Regions from separate parts of the Streptomyces sp. NPDC021225 genome, predicted to be linked through region 2. Evidence: riboswitches for the same ligand, from Rfam matches in the RefSeq annotation. Region 2 holds a riboswitch; each other region holds the start of a gene.

The links. A riboswitch is a leader RNA that binds a small molecule or an ion and turns the genes downstream of it on or off. The one in region 2 is predicted to bind cyclic di-AMP.
Region 1: linked by a shared signal. The riboswitch ahead of ACH4S9_RS30210 (NlpC/P60 family protein) and the one ahead of ACH4S9_RS44810 (M23 family metallopeptidase) in region 2 are both predicted to bind cyclic di-AMP.
Region 3: linked by a shared signal. The riboswitch ahead of ACH4S9_RS22665 (M23 family metallopeptidase) and the one ahead of ACH4S9_RS44810 (M23 family metallopeptidase) in region 2 are both predicted to bind cyclic di-AMP.

Annotation. Positions count from the first base shown of each region.
Region 1 covers NZ_JBIRPV010000007.1:299,436-306,816, forward strand. The annotation lists gene ACH4S9_RS30195 (alpha/beta fold hydrolase) at 1-486, shown strand, start outside; gene ACH4S9_RS30200 (M23 family metallopeptidase) at 670-2,328, shown strand; gene pcrA (DNA helicase PcrA) at 2,422-4,914, opposite strand; cyclic di-AMP (ydaO/yuaA leader) riboswitch at 5,071-5,247, shown strand; gene ACH4S9_RS30210 (NlpC/P60 family protein) at 5,255-6,463, shown strand; gene ACH4S9_RS30215 (L,D-transpeptidase) at 6,540-7,187, opposite strand; gene ACH4S9_RS30220 (hypothetical protein) at 7,355-7,381, opposite strand, start outside.
Region 2 covers NZ_JBIRPV010000020.1:27,134-34,514, forward strand. The annotation lists gene ACH4S9_RS44790 (hypothetical protein) at 1-86, opposite strand, end outside; gene ACH4S9_RS44795 (hypothetical protein) at 237-713, shown strand; gene ACH4S9_RS44800 (hypothetical protein) at 827-1,150, shown strand; gene ACH4S9_RS44805 (aldo/keto reductase) at 1,227-2,186, opposite strand; gene ACH4S9_RS44810 (M23 family metallopeptidase) at 2,363-3,526, opposite strand; cyclic di-AMP (ydaO/yuaA leader) riboswitch at 3,538-3,676, opposite strand; gene ACH4S9_RS44815 (PP2C family protein-serine/threonine phosphatase) at 3,951-5,198, opposite strand; gene ACH4S9_RS44820 (DUF6227 family protein) at 5,314-6,093, opposite strand; gene ACH4S9_RS44825 (hypothetical protein) at 6,536-6,997, shown strand; gene ACH4S9_RS44830 (hypothetical protein) at 7,252-7,381, shown strand, end outside.
Region 3 covers NZ_JBIRPV010000005.1:97,573-104,953, reverse strand. The annotation lists gene ACH4S9_RS22670 (GntR family transcriptional regulator) at 1-346, opposite strand, end outside; gene ACH4S9_RS22665 (M23 family metallopeptidase) at 573-1,397, opposite strand; cyclic di-AMP (ydaO/yuaA leader) riboswitch at 1,411-1,609, opposite strand; gene ACH4S9_RS22660 (pitrilysin family protein) at 1,907-3,289, opposite strand; gene ACH4S9_RS22655 (pitrilysin family protein) at 3,310-4,704, opposite strand; gene ACH4S9_RS22650 (DNA topoisomerase (ATP-hydrolyzing) subunit A) at 5,044-7,381, shown strand, end outside.

The DNA of each region.
Region 1 (7,381 bases), on a different contig from region 2:
CTCGACCGGCATGTGCGGGAGATCTGTGAGCGCACCGGCCACAGCCGGGTGGATGTCGTCGGCCACAGCCTGGGCGGCCTGATCGCCCGTTATTACGTGCAGCGGCTGGGCGGGGACGCCCGGGTGCACACGCTGGTCACCCTGGGCACCCCGCACTCCGGCACCCGCACCGCGCCCCTGCTGTCCGCGCATCCGCTGGTGCGGCAGATGCGCCCGGACTCCGATGTGATCGAGGAATTACGGCGCCCCGCGCCCGGCTGCCGTACCCGGTTCATCGCCTTCTGGAGCGAGGTGGACCAGCTGATGATCCCCGCGGAGACAGCGAGGATCGACCATCCGGATCTCCTGGCGCACAGCGTCCGCGTCAACGGAATCGGACATCTCACCCTTCCGGTGCACCATGCGGTCGCCGCCGACATATGCGAGGCGCTGGACGCCGCCGAGGGGGTACCGACAGACGCTTCAGGCGCCGCCTCGGTTGCGTGACAGGGCCGGAAGTTGCCGAACAGTAATCGAACACCCGGCCAAATTACGGCGTCCAGTCCACCGAAAGGCGGCCAAATGCCCGTGCCGGCGTTACTCAAAACCTGATGAAGATTGTCGCCGTCCCAAACTGGCGGGTACAGTCGCCGCTAATTCTCCTGCTGCCGAGGCGAAAGAGAAGTGGTGGTGAACGACCGTCACCCGTCGGGGATCACAACCTCGACCGTCCCCGCTCCCGACGCCTCATATCCGTACTACGAGGCATACGACCAGCAGGGCACAGCGCACGGCTACGCCGGGTACGACGGCTACTCCACCGGCAACTTCGACGGCCTCGCCGCCTCCTACAGCGACGGCGACCCTCTCTTCGGCGCCCTTCCCGGCAGCCATGACGGCGGCGGCTACGGCACCGGCCACGATGGCTCCGCCAGCGGGCAGTACGACGCCACGCAGTGGGGCAGCACCGGCGGCGCCTATGACTCCGGCACCTATGACACCACCGCGATGTGGGCCAGTTCCGGCGTCCCGCTGTCCGGCACCATCCCGGCCCAGCAGGGCTCCGACACCGGCGGCCAGTGGGACGCCACCGCCTGGGACACCTCCGGCCACCACGACCTGACGGCCGCCCAGGTCCCCCAGTCCGCCCAGTCCGCCGAGTGGGACGGCACCGGGCAGTTCGACACCTCCGGGGTCGACACCGGGCAGACCCAGTTCTGGGACATGAGCGCCTACGCGACCGTCGACGAGTCGCAGTACGGCCAAAGCGAATACGGCCAAAACGATTACGGCCAGGGCGAGTACCAGGAGGGCGGGTACGAGCACGGCGGATATCAGCAACAGCCCGCCGAGCACCCGTACGCCGCCCCCGAGGCGGAGCCGGAACCCGGGGCGGCGGCCGTGCACCAGGCCGAGACCCAGACCTCCCTCATGGTCCTGGACCTCGACTCCCCCCAGGCCGGCACGGCCGACTCCGCCGATTCCCCCGAAACCACCGCCCCCTCGGACCTCGCCGACTCCGCCGACGACGCCGACTTCGAGGGCGACAGGACCACCGAGTCCGAAGCGGTACAGCTGCCCTCCCCCCGCCGGGAGAGCGGCCGCAGCCGTCGCCGCGCCCCCTCGGCCCGCCCCAAACGCTCGGCGCTCCTCACCGTCGCCGTCCCCTCCGTCTGCGCGCTGGGCGTCACCGCCGTGGCCGCCGCCTCCGTCAGCAACCTCGGAGACGACAAGAAGGACGCCAAGACCACGCAGGCCGCCGCGGACACCCCGCCGGTCAAGGCCTCGGTCGCCAACAGCAAGCTGGACACCCAGCTCGCCGCGGGCCTCGAGGACGCCGATGACTTCCGGGCCCGCGCCAGCCGCACCCAGGAGCGGATCGACCTCCGGGCGCGCCAGGCGGCGGAGAAGAAGCGCAAGATCGAGGAGGCCGCGCGCAAGGAAGCGCTGCGGCCGAAGTTCGCGCTGCCCGTCGCGCAGCACGGCCTGAGCGCCACCTACGGCCAGGCCGGCATCAACTGGATGTCGGTGCACACCGGCATCGACTTCCCGGTCAGCTACGGCACGCCGGTCATGGCCGCGACCGACGGCACCGTACGCACCCAGTGGAACGACGCCTACGGCAACATGGTCATAGTGACCAGCCCGGACGGCACCGAGACCTGGTACTGCCATCTGAGCAGCGCCAAGATCCGGGGCGGCACGGTGAAGGCCGGGGACGTCATCGCGTACTCCGGGAACTCCGGCAACTCCACCGGCCCGCACCTCCACTTCGAGGTGCACCCCGGCGGCGGTTCGGCCATAGACCCGCTCTCGTGGCTGCGCAGCCACGGCCTCGACCCGACGTAGGCGTAGGCGTACGCGGCCTAGGCGTCGCAGGCATAGGCGCCCTGGGCGGCGGCACCGCGGCCCGCGCGGGCCGCGGTGCACCCCCCTACAACTTCACAGCTTCTCTACCGGTGCGTATCTCAGCAGCAGCCGCTTCGGCTTCTCCCCTCCGAAGTCGATCGTCGCCTCCGCGTTGTCCCCGCTTCCCTTCACCGCGACCACGGTGCCGAGCCCGAACGCGTCATGGGTGACCCGGTCGCCGATGGCCAGCGCGACCACCGGCCGCTCCTTGGCCCGCCGCGTGGCGAAGCCGGCGGCCCCGGCGCCCGCCCTCGAACGCGACGAGGACAGCGAGGACGCGACCCCCGCGGCGGCCCCGATGGCCCCCATCGACGCCGACGGGGTGGCGGGCCCGGTGCGCTGCCAGCGCACATACTGGTCCGGGATCTCCTCCAGGAACCGCGACGGCGGGTTGTACGCGGGCTGCCCCCAGGCGCTGCGCATCGTCGACCGCGTCAGATAGAGCCGCTCACGCGCCCGCGTGATGCCGACATACGCCAGCCGCCGCTCCTCCTCCAGCTCCTTGGTCTGGCCGAGCGCACGCATATGCGGGAAGACCCCGTCCTCCATACCGCTGAGGAAGACCACCGGGAACTCCAGGCCCTTGGCGGTGTGCAGCGTCATCAGCGTGATGACCCCGGCGCCCTCGGCGTCGTCGTCCGGGATCTGGTCGGAGTCTGCGACGAGCGCGACCTGCTCCAGGAACTCCGCGAGCGTGCCCGGGGTCTCCTCGCCGCGATCCTGCTCGTACTCCAGGGCGACGGCCGCCAGCTCCTGGAGGTTCTCGATGCGGGTCTCGTCCTGCGGGTCCGTGGACGCCTGGAGCTCCGCCAGATAGCCCGTGCGCTCCAGCACCGCCTCGACCACGGTGGCCGGCCCCGCCCCCGACTCGGCGATCGTCCGCAACTCCTCCATCAGGACGTTGAACCGCTTCACCGCGTTGGCCGAGCGGGCCGCCATGCCGTATGCCTCGTCGACGCGGCGCAGCGCCTGCGGGAAGGTGATCTTCTCGCGCTGCGCCAGCGCGTCGATCATCGCCTCGGCGCGCTCGCCGATGCCGCGCTTCGGCACGTTCAGAATGCGGCGCAGCGGGACGGAGTCCTCCGGGTTGGCCAGCACCCGCAGATACGCCAGGACGTCACGGACCTCCTTGCGCTCGTAGAAGCGCACGCCGCCGACGACCTTGTACGGCAGGCCGACCCGGATGAAGACTTCCTCGAAGACACGGGACTGGGCGTTGGTCCGGTAGAAGACGGCGACGTCTCCGGACCTGGCGTCGCCCGCGTCCGTCAGCCGGTCGATCTCGTCGGCGACGAACTGCGCTTCGTCGTGCTCGGTGTCGGCCACATAGCCGGTGATGGTCGCCCCGGCGCCGGCGTCGGTCCACAGGTTCTTCGGGCGCCGGTTCTCATTGCGCTCGATGACGGCGTTGGCCGCGCTGAGGATCGTCTGGGTCGAGCGGTAGTTCTGCTCCAGGAGGATGGTCGTGGCGTCCGGGTAGTCCTCCTCGAACTGGAGGATGTTCCGGATCGTGGCGCCCCGGAAGGCGTAGATCGACTGGTCGGCGTCGCCCACCACGCACAGCTCGGCGGCCCCGAGCACCTCGCCCTCGTCCGCGCCGCCGTCCGCGGCGGCCACCGGGCCCGGCCCGACCAGCTCGCGCACCAGCGTGTACTGCGCGTGGTTGGTGTCCTGGTACTCGTCGACCAGGACGTGCCGGAAGCGGCGGCGGTAGTGCTCGGCGACGTCGGGGAACGCCTGGAGCAGATTGACCGTCGTCATGATGATGTCGTCGAAGTCGAGGGCGTTGGCCTCGCGCAGCCGCGACTGGTACATCACATACGCCTCGGCGAGCGTCTTCTCGAAGCCGTCCGCGGCCTGCCCGGCGAAGGTCTCCTCGTCGATCAGCTCGTTCTTCAGGTTCGAGATCTTGGCGCTGAAGGACTTGGGCGGATACCGCTTCGGGTCCAGGTCGAGATCCCGGCACACCAGCGCCATCAGCCGCTTGGAGTCCGCCGCGTCGTAGATCGAGAAGGAGGAGGTGAAGCCCAGCTTCTTGGACTCCCGGCGCAGGATGCGCACACAGGCGCTGTGGAAGGTCGACACCCACATGGCCTTCGCGCGCGGGCCGACCAGCTCCTCGACCCGCTCCTTCATCTCGCCCGCGGCCTTGTTGGTGAAGGTGATGGCGAGGATCTGGCCGGGGTGGACCCCGCGCGCGCCGAGCAGATACGCGATGCGGTGGGTGAGCACCCTGGTCTTGCCCGACCCGGCGCCCGCGACGATCAGCAGCGGCGAGCCGGTGTGCACCACGGCGGCCCGCTGCTGCTCGTTCATCCCCTCGAGCAGCGCGGACGTGTCCACCGCGGGCCGCGCCGCGCCGTCGCGGTAGTACGCCTCCCTGGGGACGGGCGCGTCGAACTTCCCGTCGAAGAGGTCGTGTGGAACGCCCTCAGCTGCGGGGTGGCCGTCGTCCTCGGGCGGCGGAGGCTCCTCGTCCGAGGGCCCGAGGTCCGCCAGGAAGCTGTCGTCAAAGAGGCTGCTCATCGCTCACCGAGTCTAGGCTGCCGCACTGACAGCGTACGTGCGGATGTCACGAAACGGTTTCGGGACAATTCGAACACCAGGCTTCACATGAGCCCCACAAGCCCACTACCGTCCTCGATCAGGCGGTCCGGAACCCGTCGGCGACCGCGTCGACACGGGCTGTCTCCGCCGAGTCCGGTCCCGCCGCGAGGCAGCCGGAGCCGGGGACCCAGAGGCACCACTGGGGTGAATCGGACCATGTGGCGACGTCGGCCGTCACCATCCGGTCCGTAGGGCAGCCTTCCGACGCCCGAACCCGACAGCTAACCCGGTAGGCGGTCCACGGAAGGAGTCGCCTCCCTTGGCGTCGCACCGCAAGCCGCGGACCCGAATACTGGACTCGGCCACCGGCCGCCGCACCGCCGTCGGCGTCACGACGGCCGCCCTCGCATCCGTCACCCTCCTCTCCCAGACGGCGAGCGCCGAGCCCGGCAAGCCGAAGCCGTCGGTCGAAGAGGTCAAGAAGAAGGTCGACACCCTCTACCACCAGGCGGAGTCCGCCACCCAGAGCTACAACGCGGCCAAGGAGCGCACCGGCCGGCAGCGCGCCAAGGTCGACCAGCTCCTGGACAGCGTCGCCAAGCGCACCGAGAAGCTGAACGAGGCGCGGCGCACCCTGGGCAGCCTCGCGGCCGCGCAGTACCGCAACGGCGGCATGGCCTCCAGCGCCGCGACGCTGCTGTTCGCCTCGGATCCGAAGGGCATCTTCGACCAGTCCCATCTGATGGACCGGCTGTCCAGCGGGCAGAAGAAGGCCGTCGACGACTTTCTGACCCAACAGGCCACGGCCGCCAAGGAGCGCACCAAGGCCAGTGAGAGCCTGGCCACGCTGACCCGCTCGCAACAGGAGCTGAAGACCCAGAAGCAGACCGTCCAGGGCAAGCTCACCCAGGCGCGCCAGTTGCTCTCGAAGCTGACCGCGGAGGAGAAGGCGCGGCTGGCGGCGATTGAGAAGAAGAAGGAAGAGGAGGCCCAGCGCAAGGCCGCGGAGCTGGCGCGGCAGCAGCGGGAGGCGGCGGCGAAGCGACAGCAGGAGCAGCAGGCGCAGCAGAAACAGCAGGAACAGGCGAGCGGCTCCAGCTCTTCGGGGTCCGCCGGCTCGTCCGGGTCTTCGGGTTCGTCGGGCTCCTCGGGCTCTTCGGGTTCCTCCAGTTCGCAGACCACCAAGGCCGACAAGGCCATCGCCTTCGCGCGTGCCCAGGTCGGCAAGCCGTACGTCTGGGGCGCGACCGGCCCCAACTCCTACGACTGCTCGGGGCTCACCCAGGCCGCCTGGAAGGCCGCCGGGGTCTCACTGCCGCGCACGACCTGGGACCAGGTGAAGGTCGGCACGCGGGTGTCGACCGCCGACCTCCAGCCGGGCGATCTCGTCTTCTTCTATGACGACATCAGCCATGTCGGCCTCTATATAGGCGACGGAATGATGATTCATGCCCCGAAGCCGGGTGATGTGGTGAAGAAGGCGCCGATCACCGAGATGCCGATCTACGGCAGCGTCCGGCCGGCGTAGCGGCTTCCCGGGTCCCGGAGGGCGGTCGGCCCACCGGGACCCGGAACCCGTCTCCCGGGACCCGGGAGACGGTGGCTCAGGTGCCGGGCTTGCGGCCGTACACGTAGACGTCGTCGCCGTTCCGCAGCAGGCTCCAGTACTTCTTGGCGTCCGCCTTGCGCATGTTCACGCAGCCGTGGGAGCCGGGCGGCGACCACACGCTCCCCGAGATGGAGTGGAAGGCCTGGCCGCCGTCGAAGAACTGGCTGTACGGCATCGGGACGTCGTAGATCGTCGACCAGTGGTCGATGTTCCGCCAGTAGATCTTCTTCAGCCCGACCCGGGTCTCATACCGGTCGCGGCCGGTGCGCACCGGCACCGGGCCGTACACCAGCCGCGAGCCGTCCTGGATCCAGCTCAGCTGGCGCGTGAGGTCCACACAGGCGATGCGGCCCTTGTTGGTGGGGCACTTCCTCGCCTTGTTCGGGTTGTGCCCGGCCGCCTTCTGCGTGTTGATCAGGTTCATCACGCCCCAGGTGACCGGTCCCGCATAGCCGATGGTCGGGCTGATGCCGTGGTTGACCTGGAACTTCTGGATCGCGAGGCAGTCCGCCCGCGACTGCCGCCCGTCCACCGGGCGGCCCAGGAACTTCTCCACCTTCTTCTGATACGGCCCCGTGCTCGTCGTGCACGACGAGGCGGCCTGCGCCGGAGTGGCCAGCGCCACCGCCAGCGGCACCACCATCCCCGCTACCCCCAAGGCCACGCCTGTCCGGCGGCCCCACGCCGCAAGTACCCCCACTATCCGCTCCCTTCGGCTGCCTTGCCCGATGAGACACACAGTGGGGACAAAAGGTTGCGCGGAACCTGACAGGAGCGGTCAGGCCCCAAGGGCGGTGCTCAGGGCGGTGCTCAGGTCCACAGGACGGCGACGAAGAT
Region 2 (7,381 bases):
GTGGCGGCGATGCGCGCCACCTCGGCTCCCTCGGCTTCGGTCAGCGGCGTCGGTCGGCGCCCCTGGTAGTAGAGGGATACGCCCATGCGTCGAGCGTAGGGGCAGACGAAACGACATACGGGGCGCGGGCCGCCGCCCGCTGACCGCCATGCGGGGCAGGGGGTCGTGTCGGTCCGGTGGGGTTTCGGCGGGGGTCGGCATCGTGGTGGCACCTGTGACATGAGGAGGAGGCCGCCATGAGGACACTGACGCGTTGGGCCGCAGCTGTGGTGACCGGGGCGGTGGTCGCGGTGTCGGCCGCCGTCTGCGGGTCCGCGGTGGCGGTCGGTGAAGGGGGGCGGGAGGAGGCGCGGGGCCGCCGGTTCGAGGTGCGTGTGCACAACGCTTCGGGGTGTCGGCTGGTGCGCACCGACTACGGGCTGACGGCGGGGAAATTCGTCAAGCGGCCCTCGGCGACCCTGGGCAAGGGGCAGGACGGCGGGTTCACGGCGCGGTCCCGGGCAGGGTCGCTCCGGGGGGTCGCGGGCAGTGTCGAGTACACGGCGAAGAACTGCGACGCGAGCTGGCGCAATGGGCACGCGACCCGGCTCACCTTCGGCGTTCCGTACAGCGGGATGAACAGCTTCAGCACGGACGGCGGCGGGGCCTTCGGCACCAGGCTGTCCGGGGGAAGCGGGCCGCGCGCCGTGCTCAGTTGGCGCGTGGGGAGGTAGTGGCCCGGAGCTGTTGCGGAGTCGGTGCTTGATCATGACCTCGTCGGCGCGTACGGCCGCCGCGCCGGGCATAGGGTCGAGGCACTGGACCCTCACAGTGGAGGTAAGAGGTCATGGCCGGAATTCCGGCAGGTGTGGTGGCCGCGGGCGGGCTCGTCGGCGGGTACGGGGTCGCGCGCTGGACCAAGAAGCGGCAGCTGGGCGGGGTGGCCCTGGCGGCGGCCGGGGTGGTGGCCGCGCGTGGGTGGCGGCAGAAGGCGGGGACCGGGACGGCCGCGGCGCTGAGCGGGCTGTACGTGGCGGCCTTCGCCGGGTCGCATCCGCTGGCCAAGAAGCTGGGTGCCTGGCCGTCCGTCCTCACCGTGGCCGGCGGGGTCGCCGCCGCGTCCTGGGCCGCCGCCGATCGGCGGAGTGCCGGGGCGGCCGCCCAGTCCTGAGGGGCGTGATGAGCTTCTGTGCGGCGGGGAGGCGTCAGGGCCTCCCCGCCGTTTGTGCTCTGCGGAAGCCGCGGCCTTACTCCGACGCCGACGTCAGCAGCGCCAGCTCCTCCGCCGTCAGCTTCAGCTCCGCCACCGCCAGCAGCGCCGGCAGCTGGTCCACCGTACGCGCGCTCGCGATCGGGGCCACGACCGTCGGCTGGGCCGCGAGCCAGGCCAGGGCGACCGTCGCGTGCTGGGCGCCGTGGTTGGCCGCCACGTCGTCGAGGGCGGCGAGGACCTTCTGGCCGCGCTCGGTGTCCAGGTACTTGGCCGCGCCCTCGGCCCGGGCGCTGTCGACCTTGGCGCCGGGGCGGTACTTGCCGGTGAGGAAGCCGGACGCGAGGGCGTAGTACGGGACGGTCGCCACGCCGTGGCGGGCGGCGACATCGGCGAGCGGGCCCTCGAAGGTGTCGCGGGAGACCAGGTTGTAGTGCGGCTGGAGGGCCACGTAGCGGGCCAGGCCCTCCTTCGCCGAGAAGTCCAGGGACGCCTCGAGGCGCTCGGCGGAGATGTTGGAGGCCGCGATCTGGCGGACCTTGCCCGCCTTCACCAGCTCGTCCAGCGTGGAGATGATCTCCTCCACCGGCACCGAGGTGTCGTCGTAGTGCGTGTAGTAAAGGTCGATGTAGTCGGTGCGCAGACGCTTCAGGGACTCGTCGACGCCCGTCTTGATCGCCGCGGCGGACAGGCCGCGGGGGGTCGGGACACCGGCCCCGACCTTGGTCGCGAGGACGATGTCGGCGCGGTTGCCCCGGGAGGCGAACCAGTTGCCGAGGATGGTCTCGGACTCCCCGCCCGAGTTGCCCGGCACCCACGCGGAGTAGACGTCCGCGGTGTCGATGAAGTTGCCGCCCGCCGCCACGTAGGCGTCGAGCACGGCGAAGGACTCGGCCTCGTCCGCCGTCCAGCCGAAGACGTTCCCACCGAGTGACAGGGGGAACACGGACAGGTCCCCGAGCTGCTTGCGGTTGTCGGTCTGCTTGTTGTCAGCCATGCGTTATTTCAGCGCGGTGGCGGAAGGGCGTATTCCCATCCCTGAGCGGGTTCACCCTCGCGAAAAAAACCGGCGACCTTGGCGTCAAGGGGGGAGAGAGCGCCAAGGCCGCCGGGGTGCGGGGGCCGGACCGGTCGGACCGGTCTATAGGGCCTGCGGGGACGGGAGCGCGGCGGTCACGGGGTCAGGCCGTGGTCGCGGAGCCAGGGCATCGGGTTGATCGGGCTGCCGCCGCCCGGGCGGACCTCCAGGTGGAGGTGCGGGCCGGTCACGTTGCCCGTGGCGCCGACGCGGCCGATGACCTCGCCCGTCGTCACCGAGCCCGACGTACGGACCATCGACGACAGGTGGCAGTACCAGATCTCGGTGCCGTCGTTCAGCTTGAGCACGATGCGGTAGCCGTACGAACCGGCCCACCCGGCCGAGGTGATGGTGCCGCCGTGGACCGCCTTGACCGGGGTGCCGGTCGGGGCGGCGAAATCCTGGCCGGTGTGGTCGGCCGACCACATGTCGCCGGCCTGGCCGAACGACGCGGTCAGGGTGTACGAGGCGACGGGCAGGGTGTACTGGGCGGCGAGCTTGGCCAGGCGCTCGGCCTCGGCCTTCTTCCTGGCCGCCTCCTCCGCCTTCCGCTTGGCCTCCGCCTCGGCGGCCTTCTTCTTGGCCTCGGCCTCGGCCTTGCGCTTCGCCTCCGCGTCGGAGGCCTTCTTGGCAGCGGTGGCGGCCTTCTCGGCGGCCTGCTTGGCGGCGGCGTCGGCCGCGGCGTCGCGCTGCGACTCGTCGGCGGCGTTCTGCTGGTTCTCGGCCTGCTGGAGGATGCGGGCGCGCAGTGCCTCGCCTGCGTCGGTGGCGCCGTTCTCCTCGTCCTCGGAGGTCAGGCCGGCCGTGGAGAGGGGGGTGGCGGTGGTGGAGCCGTCGGAGTCGGAACCGGAGTCGGAGAACAGCGCGCCGATGCCGGGCAGGTCCTTGGCGTCGGGGAGGGCGTCCTGCACCTGACCGGCGACGTGCGCCAGGTCCGGCATGGATATGGGGGCCTTGGGGCGGTCCTTGGCGGTCGCCATCCCGCCGGCGCCGACCGCCGCGATCACGCCGACGCCGAGGACGGCGCCGCTGCGGGCCATGGTGCCGCCGCGCTGCTTGGGGACGCGGTGCTTGCCGCGTACGGGGGCTATGGACTCCTCGGTGGGATTCCACTCCTCCCAGGTCTCGGTGTCCTGGTCGGCCCCCGCCTTGGCGGCCGGTTCGAACCAGGAGCCGTAGCGGACCGCGGTCCCGGTACCGGTGTCGACACCGGACCGGCGGGTCGGAGCTTCTTCAAGGGCAGACCTGTTGGACGCCACGCGGGCGCACTCCTTTCCTTCCCTCTCGCCTACCGGGTTAGCTGACGGGTTCGGAGCAGGAAGGTCTCCTACGGGTCAGGTTCGACCCGATTCACCCCAAGGTTGGTGGTTCCCCGGTTCCCTTGGTGTTGCTGTTGTCGCTCTGCTGCTGGGTGCTGCCGTGCGTGCGGGATTCGGCGACGGCGCGCGGTGCCGCCTCTTGCGGCGGTTGTGACGACCGCGCTGCGTTATCGAACGTTAATAGAAGGCGTGACCTGATTCCAAGCCGTTCCCGGGAATCAGAGGAACCTTTGAGGTGAACTTAACGCCGAACATGGGACAGATGAGGGCGAGTCGGCGGCCGTCCAAGCGCACCCGGAAACGCCCTCGACCTGATCGTGCGTCAATCGTTATCCGTAATGATCATGGTCCGCTACGGAGCGTGTTAAGGCGCGGTGCCGGGCGTCACCGGGGAGCGGCGCAGCGCCAGCAGCGCCATGTCGTCCGCGGTCCCGCCGCCCGTGTGCCGCTCCACGTCCGCGACCAACGCGTCGAGCAACTCCACCGGTCCGGCGAAGCCGAGGCCGCGCAGCCGGACCGCCGGGTCGTAGAACACGCCCCGCTCGTCGCGCGCCTCGCTCACGCCGTCGGTGAACAGCAGCAGGGTCACCCCTTCGGCGAACGGCAGCTCCTCCACCCGGTCCGGCCACGCCCCCAGGTCGCCCATCCCCAGCGGCAGCGCCGGTACTTCGGGCTCGGGGCTGCACACCGAGCCGTCGGCGTGCAGCAGGAGAGGCGCCGGGTGGCCGCGGTTGATGAGGCGGAGGAGGGAGTCGCCGCGGGGGATCTCGGCGAGCACCGCCGTGATGAACCCCTCGGACTGCTCGATGTCGCCCCGCCGGGCCCGCTCCCGCTGCAACGCCCGCTCCAGGCGCAGCGCGAGCCCCTCCAGCGTCGCCTCCTGCTCGGCGGCCTCCCGGAAGGCGCCGATGGTGATCGCGACCACCTCGACCGCCCCCAGCCCCTTGCCCCGTACGTCGCCGATGAGCATCCGTACGCCGTGCGGGGTGTCCTGCACGGCGTAGAGGTCGCCGCCGATCGCGGCATCGCGCTCCGCGGCCACGTAGCGGGCCGCGACGTCCAGGCCGGCGAGGCGGGCGGGCGGCGCGGGCAGGACGGCGCGCTGGGCCGCCTCCGCGATGCCGCGCGCCGAGGCCAGCCGCCGGCCGCCGCGGTGGATGACGTGGTTGGTGAGGAGGGCCAGCAGGGCGACCGTCACGACGGTGGCGACCTCGGTGGCCGCCTGGGCCCAGTCCCCGACGCCGTGGAACTCGGCCAGCAGGCAGGCGGCGGTGACCGCTACGGCCGCGGTGACGGCCGTCAGCCGCGGCGAGTAGAACGGAGCGGCGACGAGCGGGGCGGCGGCGAGGAAGGGGGCGGCCGTGTACTGGGGCGGGGTGCCGAGGTCGAAGGCGATCCCGCCCGCGATCAGGATGCCGGGGAGCCAGGGCGCGAAGCGGCGGCCTGAGGCGCCCCCGGGCGCCTCGTCGCCCGCGCGGGGCCCGTCCGCGCGCGGTTCCCCGCGCCCGGGTGCGCGCGGTCGCGTACGCGGTCTCGTACGCCGCCTTGTACGCGGTCCCTCGAGCGGGCTCGTACGGGCGCCCGTACGAGCCCTGCTCCCTCGCACCCGCACCGGTCGCTCTCGCTTTCCCCTGGTCCTCTGCTCCTCTTACGCCACCCCACCAGGCTCCGGGTCGGCGGGGCGGCGTGCGAGTCGGTGTCGGCCAGGTGGGTGCGCGCGGGAGAAGTCAGAGGTCAACGCCGAGCGCCCGGGCGTGGCGGTCCGCCGCCAGCTCGGCGGAGACCTCGTCGAGATACACCTCGCACACCAGCCGCCCGTCGGCGGTCAGGTTGTGCTCCAGCTCCCACAGCACGATCTCGTCCCCGCCGGCCAGGAGGAACGCGTGCTCGTAGAAGCGGCACCAGGTGGCGTCGGGGCCGCCGGAGCGGCGGCGCGGCTTCGGGGCCAGGGCGATGTCATGGGCGAACGCCGTGGAGAGCAGTTGCTCGGTGGCCGTTCCGGGGCGGTCGGGGTTCTCCGCGCGGCGCAGGACGCGGCGGGCGTGGTCGGCCGAGTTGTCGGCCACGTACGCGCGCGGGGTCTCCACCGGCGCGACCGCGTGCAGCAGTTGCTCGGGCAGCCACAGCGGTAACCCCTCCAGCTCGTCCCAGCGGGCGCCGCCGATGCGCTCGTGCACCCGGCGCTCGGCCAGGGCCAGGGCGTCCTCGTCGGCGTAGAGCTCGAAGAGGGGACGGTGGTCCTGGCCGGTGTTGTGCTCCAGCTCCCACAGCAGCAGGCTGCTGCCGTCGGGGAGCAGGAAGATATGGCGGTAGGTGCTGTAGCCGAGCGGGCCGGAGGGCTCGTTGCACTGCCGGCAGGAACGCAGCTCGGACTGGTGCATCAGGGCGTCGCGGGCCCGACCCAGCACCGCCTCGTCGATCTCGAAGCCGTTCTGCGCGCGGGCGAGCAGCCCGTCCAGATGCTCGGCGGGCCCGCCGCCACCCGCGCCCGCTCGTGAGTGCCCCATGTCTGTCTCCTCCCGCCTCCCGGCCGTCCGCTCGCCGTCCCCCCGGCGACTTCCTCGCGCACTTACCGTAGCGGCGCGAACACAGGACGCGCGTGCGGTTCGGGCGAAGCCGTCTGTGGGCCGTACCTCACTCAGTCCTGCGTCGGGATGCTCGGATATATCACTCGTTCGGCCCGTCGAACAACCCGGACGGGGGGATTCCGCTACCGGACGGGGTTGACGAGGCCTTTTTCGCATTTCGCATAAAGGACTTCACCCCCACCTCTCACCTGTGCTCCGACCGGCCCATTTCTTTCACTGAAGCCGCAAGGCGAGCGAGGCAAAGGAGGGACTAATTATGCCGGACGAGTGAAGGTGAAAGCCAGCCCGAAGCTTTTGCAGATTTACTTCGTTGACGTCGATGTCCGCGATTCCGCGGCAGACACCCACCGGGAGGAATTAAGTGAACATCGTAAAGAAGGCAGCTCTCCTGGCTGCGGCCGCAGGCACGATCGTGCTCGTCGGCGCCGGCGGCGCGTCCGCCTACGGCGGCGGCGGTGGCGGTATTGGCGGCGTCCAGGTCAATGACTGTGACGCCTCCAGCGGCCTCATCCTCGACCTCGCCATCGCCTCGCCGACGGGCGACAACGAGATCGGCAGCGCCTGCACCAACATCAACAAGGGCGGCGTCGCCTTCCAGGAGAACGACTGTGACGCCAGCAGCGGCGTGATCGCGGGCGTCGCCGGCCTCGGCGCCACCGGCGACAACAAGATCGGCAGCAGCTGCACCAACATCTCCGAGCCCAGGGCCGTCGTTGTCAAGGAGCGTGGTGAGGAGCGCGGCGAGGAGCGTGGTGAGGAGCGCCGCGAGGAGCGCCGCGACGAGAAGTCCGGCCACGAGCGCCGTGGTGGCTACGGCGGCTGATTCCATGCCCCGCTCACTGTGTTCTCCCCGATGAGGAAAACAGGGTGAACACACCTCTGGCTTACATCGCGGCCCCGGACACCACTTCGTCCGGGGCCGCCTTGGCGTTGCGAGAGGAAATCGGCCAGCGCAGACTGACGATGTCTCTAATGCGCCGGACGGGTATAGGTGCGGCGGCCCGGAGACCCATCGCCGACCGCTCCTCGTTGGTCACATGTTCGCGGATAACCGTCGAGAACCCATTTGGAGGCTCTATGCACAGGCGCAAGAGGACCGCGCTGCTTCTGGCCGCGGTCGGTGCGCTGGCCGTCGGCGGCGCGGGCACCGCCGACGCCACCGAAAACGGCTCGGGCGCCCATCCCTCGTCCGGCGGGGGCGGCAGCC
Region 3 (7,381 bases), on a different contig from region 2:
GCAACACCTTCAGATGCGCCTCGGTGCGGCGCTGGGCGGCCCGGGCGGCGCCCAGCGGCTCCAGCAGCGCGCGGATGTCCAGCAGGTCGGCGGCCTCCCGGTCGGACGGCTGGGCCACGCATGCGCCCGCGTGCCGGCGGGTGGTCACGAAGCCCTCCGACTCCAGGGTGCGCAGGGCCTCGCGCACGGGCACACGCGAGACGCCGTACCGCCGGGCGAGGACTTCCTCGGTCAGCCGGCTGCCCGGCGCGAAGGTGCCGGAGACGATGTCGTCGCGGATCGCCGTACACACCGCGTGCGCCGAAATCCGGCGGCTGCCGTGGACCGCGGTCGTATCGCCGTTCACTTACGGTCCCGCATTGTCGAACCTCCGCCTTAATCTCCGCGAAACGCAGCCGATTGACGCGTGTTCAGCGACTCTATTCTAAGCGGCTGGAATTTCCGATGGGCGGGGGGATTTCATGGATATTTTTTGGCCAGGGCGAGCGGACGGACAGCGGGCGGACGGACAGACAGACAGACCGAAGGCCCCGGGTCCGTGGGACCGGGGCCTTCGGGCGGCGTGCGGTTGATCAGATGTTGACGCCGTGCGAGCGCAGATAGGCGACGGGGTCGATGTCCGAGCCGTAGTCCGGGCTCGTGCGGGCCTCGAAGTGCAGATGCGGCCCGGTGACGTTGCCCGTGGCGCCGGACAGGCCGATCTGCTGACCGGGGGTGACCGCCTGGCCGACGGAGACGCTGAGGGACGACAGATGCGCGTACTGGGTGTAGGTGCCGTCGTTCATCTTGATCACGATGTTGTTGCCGTACGCGCCGCCCCAGCCGGCCTCGACGACGGTGCCGGAGCCCACGGAGTGCACCGAGGTCCCGGACGCGGCGTGGAAGTCCACCCCGGTGTGGCTGCCGGAGGACCACAGGCCGCTGGAGGCCTGGTAGCTGGTGGAGAGGTACGAGCCGGAGACCGGCAGCACGAACATGTTCAGCCGCTTGCGCTCCGCCTCGCGCGCCGCGCGCTCCTTGGCCTCACGCTCCTGCTTGGCCTTCTTCGCGGCCGCCTCCGCCTTGCGCTTCGCCTCCGCGGCCAGCCGCGCGGCCTCCTTGCGGGCGTCGGCCTCGGCCTGCGCCTTGGCGGCGGCCTCCGCGGCGAAGGACTGCTGGGTCTCCGCCTGGGCGGCGACCTGGTCGGCGAGCTCGTCGCCCATGGCGACCGCCTGGCGCAGCCCGGTGTCCTCGGCGCCGCGCCCGTCGTCCGAGGCCGCGAGCGCCGGGGCGGCGAAGCCGGCGACCACGCCGGAGGCGGCCAGTGTGGCTATGCCCGCCAGGTTGGCGCCGGAGCGGGCGGTACGGGGGGCGCGTCCGGGGCGGCGGTGCTTCCCGGTGGTACGGGTGATCGCCATGAAGCGGCGCACTCCTTTCCTTCCCTCTCGCCTACCGGGTTAGCTGACGGGTTCGGAGCAGGAAGGTCTCCTACGGGCCCCTCGCCCCTCGCGGGGAAGGCGTCCGATTCACCCCTGGGAATCGCCCCTCCGGCGCCGCGGGCGGCAACGGGCGAGGCTGGTTCCCCGGTTCCCCTGGCTCGCGCCGTACGGGGATTCGGCGATGGTTGTCCGTGCCGCGGGCGCGGCGTGTCTCGGGCGGGCAACCGGACTGACGCTAAGCGGGACCGCTTTCGATCACCAAACGGTTCCGCTCTTTTGTTGGTTTCCCCACAGACACGCCCATCCAGATGGGCAACCTCTGCTATAAAGCGGGCGAAACGACCGGTGAAACGGCAACAAAAGGAAACCCCGGCGCCTGAAACGGCGCCAGGGTCCTTGTCCCGGCGGCCCGTTCGCCCAGCTCGCGAGGGCGGCCGGGCGCGTCGGCCTCACGTCAACCTGGGGTAAACCCCCGGGTCATCTCCAGGTCAGCCCTGGATGACGCTCACCTCGCCGATGCCGAGCTCCTTGACCGGCTCCTCGATCTTCGAGGCGTCGCCCACGAGCACCGTGACCAGCCTGTCGGGCGGGAAGGCGCTCACCACCGCGGCCGTCGCCTCCACCGTGCCGGTCTCCGCGAGGCGCGCGTACAGGTGCGCCTGGAAGTCGTCCGGCAGGTGCTGCTCGACCTGGTCGGCCAGCGTACCCGCGACCGCGGCCGCCGTCTCGTACTTCAGCGGGGCCACCCCGACGAGGTTCTGCACGGCGACATCGCGCTCGGCGTCCGTCAGGCCCTCCTCCTTGAGCGTGCCCAGCACCTTCCACAGGTCCTCCAGGGCGGGACCGGTGACCTCGGTGGCCACCGAGCCGCTGATGGCCAGCATCGCGGCGCCCGTGGCCCCTCCAGAGGCGTCCGGGGCCGCCGAGCGGAGCACCTGGCCGAAGGCGCGCACGCCGTAGGTGTAGCCCTTCTCCTCGCGCAGCACCCGGTCCAGCCGGGAGGTGAGGGTGCCGCCCAGGCAGTAGGTGCCCAGCACCTGGGCGGGCCAGATGCGGTCGTGGCGGTCGGCGCCGATCCGCCCGATGAGCAGCTGGGTCTGCACCGCGCCCGGCCGGTCGACGATGATCACCCGGCCGGTGTCATCGGCGGTGATCGGCGGCATGGAGCGGGGCTCGGCGGCGCCGCCCGTCCAGGCGCCGAGGGTGTCGGCCAGCGCCTTGTCGAGGTCGACGCCGGTCAGGTCGCCGACGACCACGGCGGTCGTGGTGGAGGGGCGGACATGCGTCTCGTAGAAGGCCCGCACGGCCGCGGCGTCGATGCCCTCGACGGTCTCCTGGGTGCCCTGGCGCGGGCGGGACATCCGGGACTCCGCCGGGAACAGCGTCTTGGACAGTGCCATCGAGGCGCGCCGGGCCGGATTGGCCAGCTCGTGCGGGATCTCGTCCAGGCGGTTGCGCACCAGCCGCTCGACCTCGCCCTCGGGGAAGGCGGGCGCGCGCAGCGCGTCGGCCAGCAGGCCGAGCGCCTTGGGCAGCCGGGAGACGGGGACCTCCAGGGACACGCGGAGGCCGGGGTGGTCGGCGTGTGCGTCCAGGGTGGCGCCGCAGCGCTCCAGCTCGGCGGCGAACTCCTCGGCGGTGTGCTTGTCGGTGCCCTCGGACAGCGCGCGGGCCATGATCGTGGCGATGCCGTCGAGCCCGGCCGGCTCGGCGTCCAGCGGGGCCGCGAGGTTGACCTCCACGGCCACGACCTGCTGGCCGGGGCGGTGGCAGCGCAGCACGGCCAGCCCGTTGGACAGCTCGGCGCGCTCGGGGGCCGGGAAGGCCCAGGGCTTGGCGGCGCCGCCCAGCGGCTGCGGGTGGAAGGTCATCGTGGTGGTGACGGCGTCGCTCACTGGGCCGACTCTCCTTCTGCGTCGTTGTCGTCGGCTGCCGCGTCGTTGTCCGTGTCCGTGACGGCGTCGGCCTCGGCCTGCTCGGCGCCCTGGAGCGGTTCGTACACCAGCACCGCGCGGTTGTCGGGGCGCAGCCTGGCCTGGGCCACGGCCCGCACCTCCTCGGCCGTCACCTGGAGCACGCGCTCCACGGCGGTCAGCGCCAGCTGCGGGTCGCCGAACAGCACCGCGAACCGGCACAGCTCGTCGGCGCGGCCGCCGACCGTGGCCAGCCGGTCCAGCCACTCGCGCTCCAGCTGGGCCTGGGCGCGCTCCATCTCCTCCGGGGTCGGCCCCTCCTCGGCGAACCGGGCCAGCTCCTCGTCGACCGCGGCCTCGATGTCGGGCACCTCCACGCCGCCCGAGGTCTTCACGTCCAGCCAGCCGAGTGAGGGGGCGCCGGACAGCCGCAGCAGGCCGAAGCCCGCGGCCACCGCCGTACGGTCGCGGCGCACCAGGCGGTTGTGCAGGCGGGAGGACTCCCCGCCGCCCAGGACGGTCAGCGCCAGGTCGGCTGCGTCGGCCTCGCGGGTGCCGTCGTGGGGCAGCCGGTAGGCGGCCATCAGGGCGCGGGCCGGGACCTCCTCCTCGACGACCTCGCGCAGCTGTCCGCCGATCACCTCCGGCAGGGTGCCGTCGCGGGGCGGGCGCTTGCCGTCGTGGGAGGGGATGGTGCCGAAGTACTTCTCGATCCAGGCAAGAGTCTGCTCGGGGTCGATGTCGCCCACGATCGCCAGCACCGCGTTGTTCGGCGCGTAGTACGTGCGGAAGAACTCGCGCGCGTCCTCCAGGGAGGCCGCGTCCAGGTCGGCCATCGAGCCGATCGGGGTGTGGTGGTACGGGTGGCCCTCGGGGTAGGCCATGCCGACCAGGCGCTCGAACGCGGTGCCGTACGGCACGTTGTCGTAGCGCTGGCGGCGCTCGTTCTTGACGACGTCGCGCTGGTTCTCCAGGCTCTCCTCGTCCAGCGCGGTCAGCAGCGAGCCCATGCGGTCCGCCTCGAGCCACAGCGCCAGCTCCACCTGGTGGGTCGGCATCGTCTCGAAGTAGTTGGTCCGCTCGAAGCTGGTCGTCCCGTTGAGCGAGCCGCCGGCGCCCTGCACCAGCTCGAAGTGGCCGTTCCCCTTCACCTGCGCCGAGCCCTGGAACATCAAGTGCTCGAAAAGGTGAGCCAGCCCGGTACGCCCCTTGACTTCGTGGCGCGAGCCGACGTCGTACCACAGGCAGACCGCCGCGACCGGGGTCAGGTGGTCTTCGGAGAGCACCACCCGCAGGCCGTTGGCCAGCCGGTGCTCGGTCGCTGTCAGGCCGCCGGAGCCGGCTTGTTCCGTGGCCGTGTGACCCATGGGCATGTACGTCCCTTCGATCGCGTGATGGAGCGCGTGCGAGCCGCGTGAAGTGCGGTCCTGTCACTGTATGCAAGCGCACGGACATCTGGCGAAGTTCCCGCCGGGCGAATCTCGCCGGCGGGCCGCCGGAACACCGCGCGAGCGGCTCCCGGCGCGCCCCCGGCGTGCCCCTGGGGCACCGCCCAGCGGTAGTCGGGGGAGCTCCCAAGACGGCTCCGCGGGGGCCCTGGGAACGGTCGGCGAGGGGGCGTTGACCATGGCCCGTTCCACACTTGTCTGCGGTCCGGTCCACAATGGTCGGCGTCAGATCCCGCCTCGGCAGTTGAAGGAGCCGCAAGCGCGATGGCCCGCCGCAGCACAAAGACCCCTCCGCCGGACGACTTCGAGGAGCGCATTCTCGACATCGACGTCGTCGACGAGATGCAGGGCTCCTTCCTTGAGTACGCGTACTCGGTCATCTACTCGCGCGCCCTTCCCGACGCCCGGGACGGGCTCAAGCCGGTGCACCGGCGCATCCTCTACCAGATGAACGAGATGGGCCTGCGGCCCGAGCGCGGCTTCGTGAAGTGCGCCCGGGTCGTCGGCGAGGTCATGGGCAAGCTGCACCCCCATGGCGACGCGTCGATCTACGACGCGCTGGTGCGTATGGCCCAGCCCTTCTCGATGCGCGTCCCGCTGGTCGACGGCCACGGGAACTTCGGCTCCCTGGGCAACGACGACCCGCCCGCCGCGATGCGCTACACCGAGTGCCGCATGGCCTCGGCGACCTCGCTGATGACGGAGTCGATCGACGAGGACACCGTCGATTTCACCCCCAACTACGACGGCAGCGAGCAGGAGCCGGTGGCGCTCCCCGCCGCCTATCCCAACCTGCTGGTCAACGGCGCCTCCGGGATCGCCGTCGGCATGGCGACGAACATGCCCCCGCACAACCTGGGCGAGGTGATCGCCGCCGCCCGCCATCTGATCAGGCACCCGGGCGCGGACCTGGACGCCCTGATGCGGTTCGTGCCCGGCCCCGACCTGCCGACCGGCGGCCGGGTCGTGGGCCTGGGCGGCGTCCGGGACGCGTACGAGAAGGGGCGCGGCACCTTCAAGATCCGCGCCACGGTCGCGGTGGAGGACGTGACGGCACGCCGCAAGGGCCTGGTCGTCACCGAACTGCCCTTCGCGGTCGGCCCCGAGAAGGTCATCTCGAAGATCAAGGACCTGGTCGGCGCCAAGAAGCTCCAGGGCATCGCGGACGTCAAGGACCTGACCGACCGCGAGCACGGACTGCGCCTGGTCATCGAGGTCAAGAACGGCTTCAACCCCGAGGCCGTGCTGGAGCAGCTCTACAAGCTGACGCCGATGGAGGAGTCCTTCGGCATCAACAATGTCGCGCTGGTGGACGGCCAGCCGCTCACGCTCGGGCTCAAGGAGCTGCTGGAGGTCTATCTCGACCACCGCTTCACCGTGGTGCGGCGGCGCAGCGAGTTCCGGCGCGGCAAGCGGCGGGACCGGCTGCACCTGGTCGAGGGGCTGCTGGTCGCCCTGCTCGACATCGACGAGGTCATCCGCATCATCCGCTCCAGCGACAACGCGGCGCAGGCCAAGGAGTCCCTGATCGCCCGCTTCGGGCTCTCCGAGGTCCAGACGCAGTACATCCTGGACACCCCGCTGCGCCGGCTGACCAGGTTCGACCGGATCGAGCTGGAGTCGGAGCGCGACCGCCTCAAGGCGGAGATCGAGGAGCTGACCCGGATCCTGGATTCGGACGCCGAGCTGCGCAAGCTGGTGTCGGCGGAACTGGCCCAGGTGGCCAAGAAGTTCGCCACGCCGCGCCGCACGGTGCTTCAGGAGTCGGCGAACGCCCCGGTGACCGCGGTGCCGCTGGAGGTCGCCGACGACCCGTGCCGGGTGCTGCTGTCCTCCACCGGCCTGCTGGCCCGCACGGCCAACGGTGAGCCGTTCCCGGGCGAGGGGCAGGCCAAGCGCGTCAAGCACGATGTGATCGTCTCGGCGGTCCCGGCCACGGCCCGCGGGGACCTGGGGGCGGTGACCTCGTCCGGGCGGCTGCTGCGGCTCGCCGTGGTCGATCTGCCGATACTCCCGGAGACGCCCGGGGCCCCGAACCTGGCGGGCGGGGCGCCCATCGCGGAGTTCCTGACCCTGGAGGACGGCGAGGAGCTCGTCTGCCTCACCACGCTCGACGAGTCCTCACCCGGGCTCGCGATCGGCACGGAGCAGGGCGTCGTCAAGCGCGTGGTCCCCGACTACCCCGCCAACAAGGACGAGTTGGAGGTCATCGGCCTCAAGGAGGGCGACCGGATCGTCGGCGCGGTGGAGCTGCGCACGGGCGAGGAGGACCTGGTCTTCATCACCGATGACGCACAGTTGCTGCGCTATCCGGCCGCCCAGGTGCGGCCGCAGGGCCGCCCCGCGGGGGGCATGGCCGGCATCAAGCTGGGCTCGGGCGCGAAGGTGATCTCGTTCACGGCCGTCGACCCGGCGTCCGACGCGGTGGTGTTCACGGTCGCCGGCGCGCACGGCACGCTCGACGACTCGGTGCAGCAGTCGGCCAAGCTCACGCCGTTCGACCAGTACCCGCGCAAGGGCCGGGCGACCGGCGGGGTGCGCTGCCAGCGGTTCCTGAAGGGCGAGGACTGCCTGGTCCTGGCCTGGGCGGGCGCGACACCGG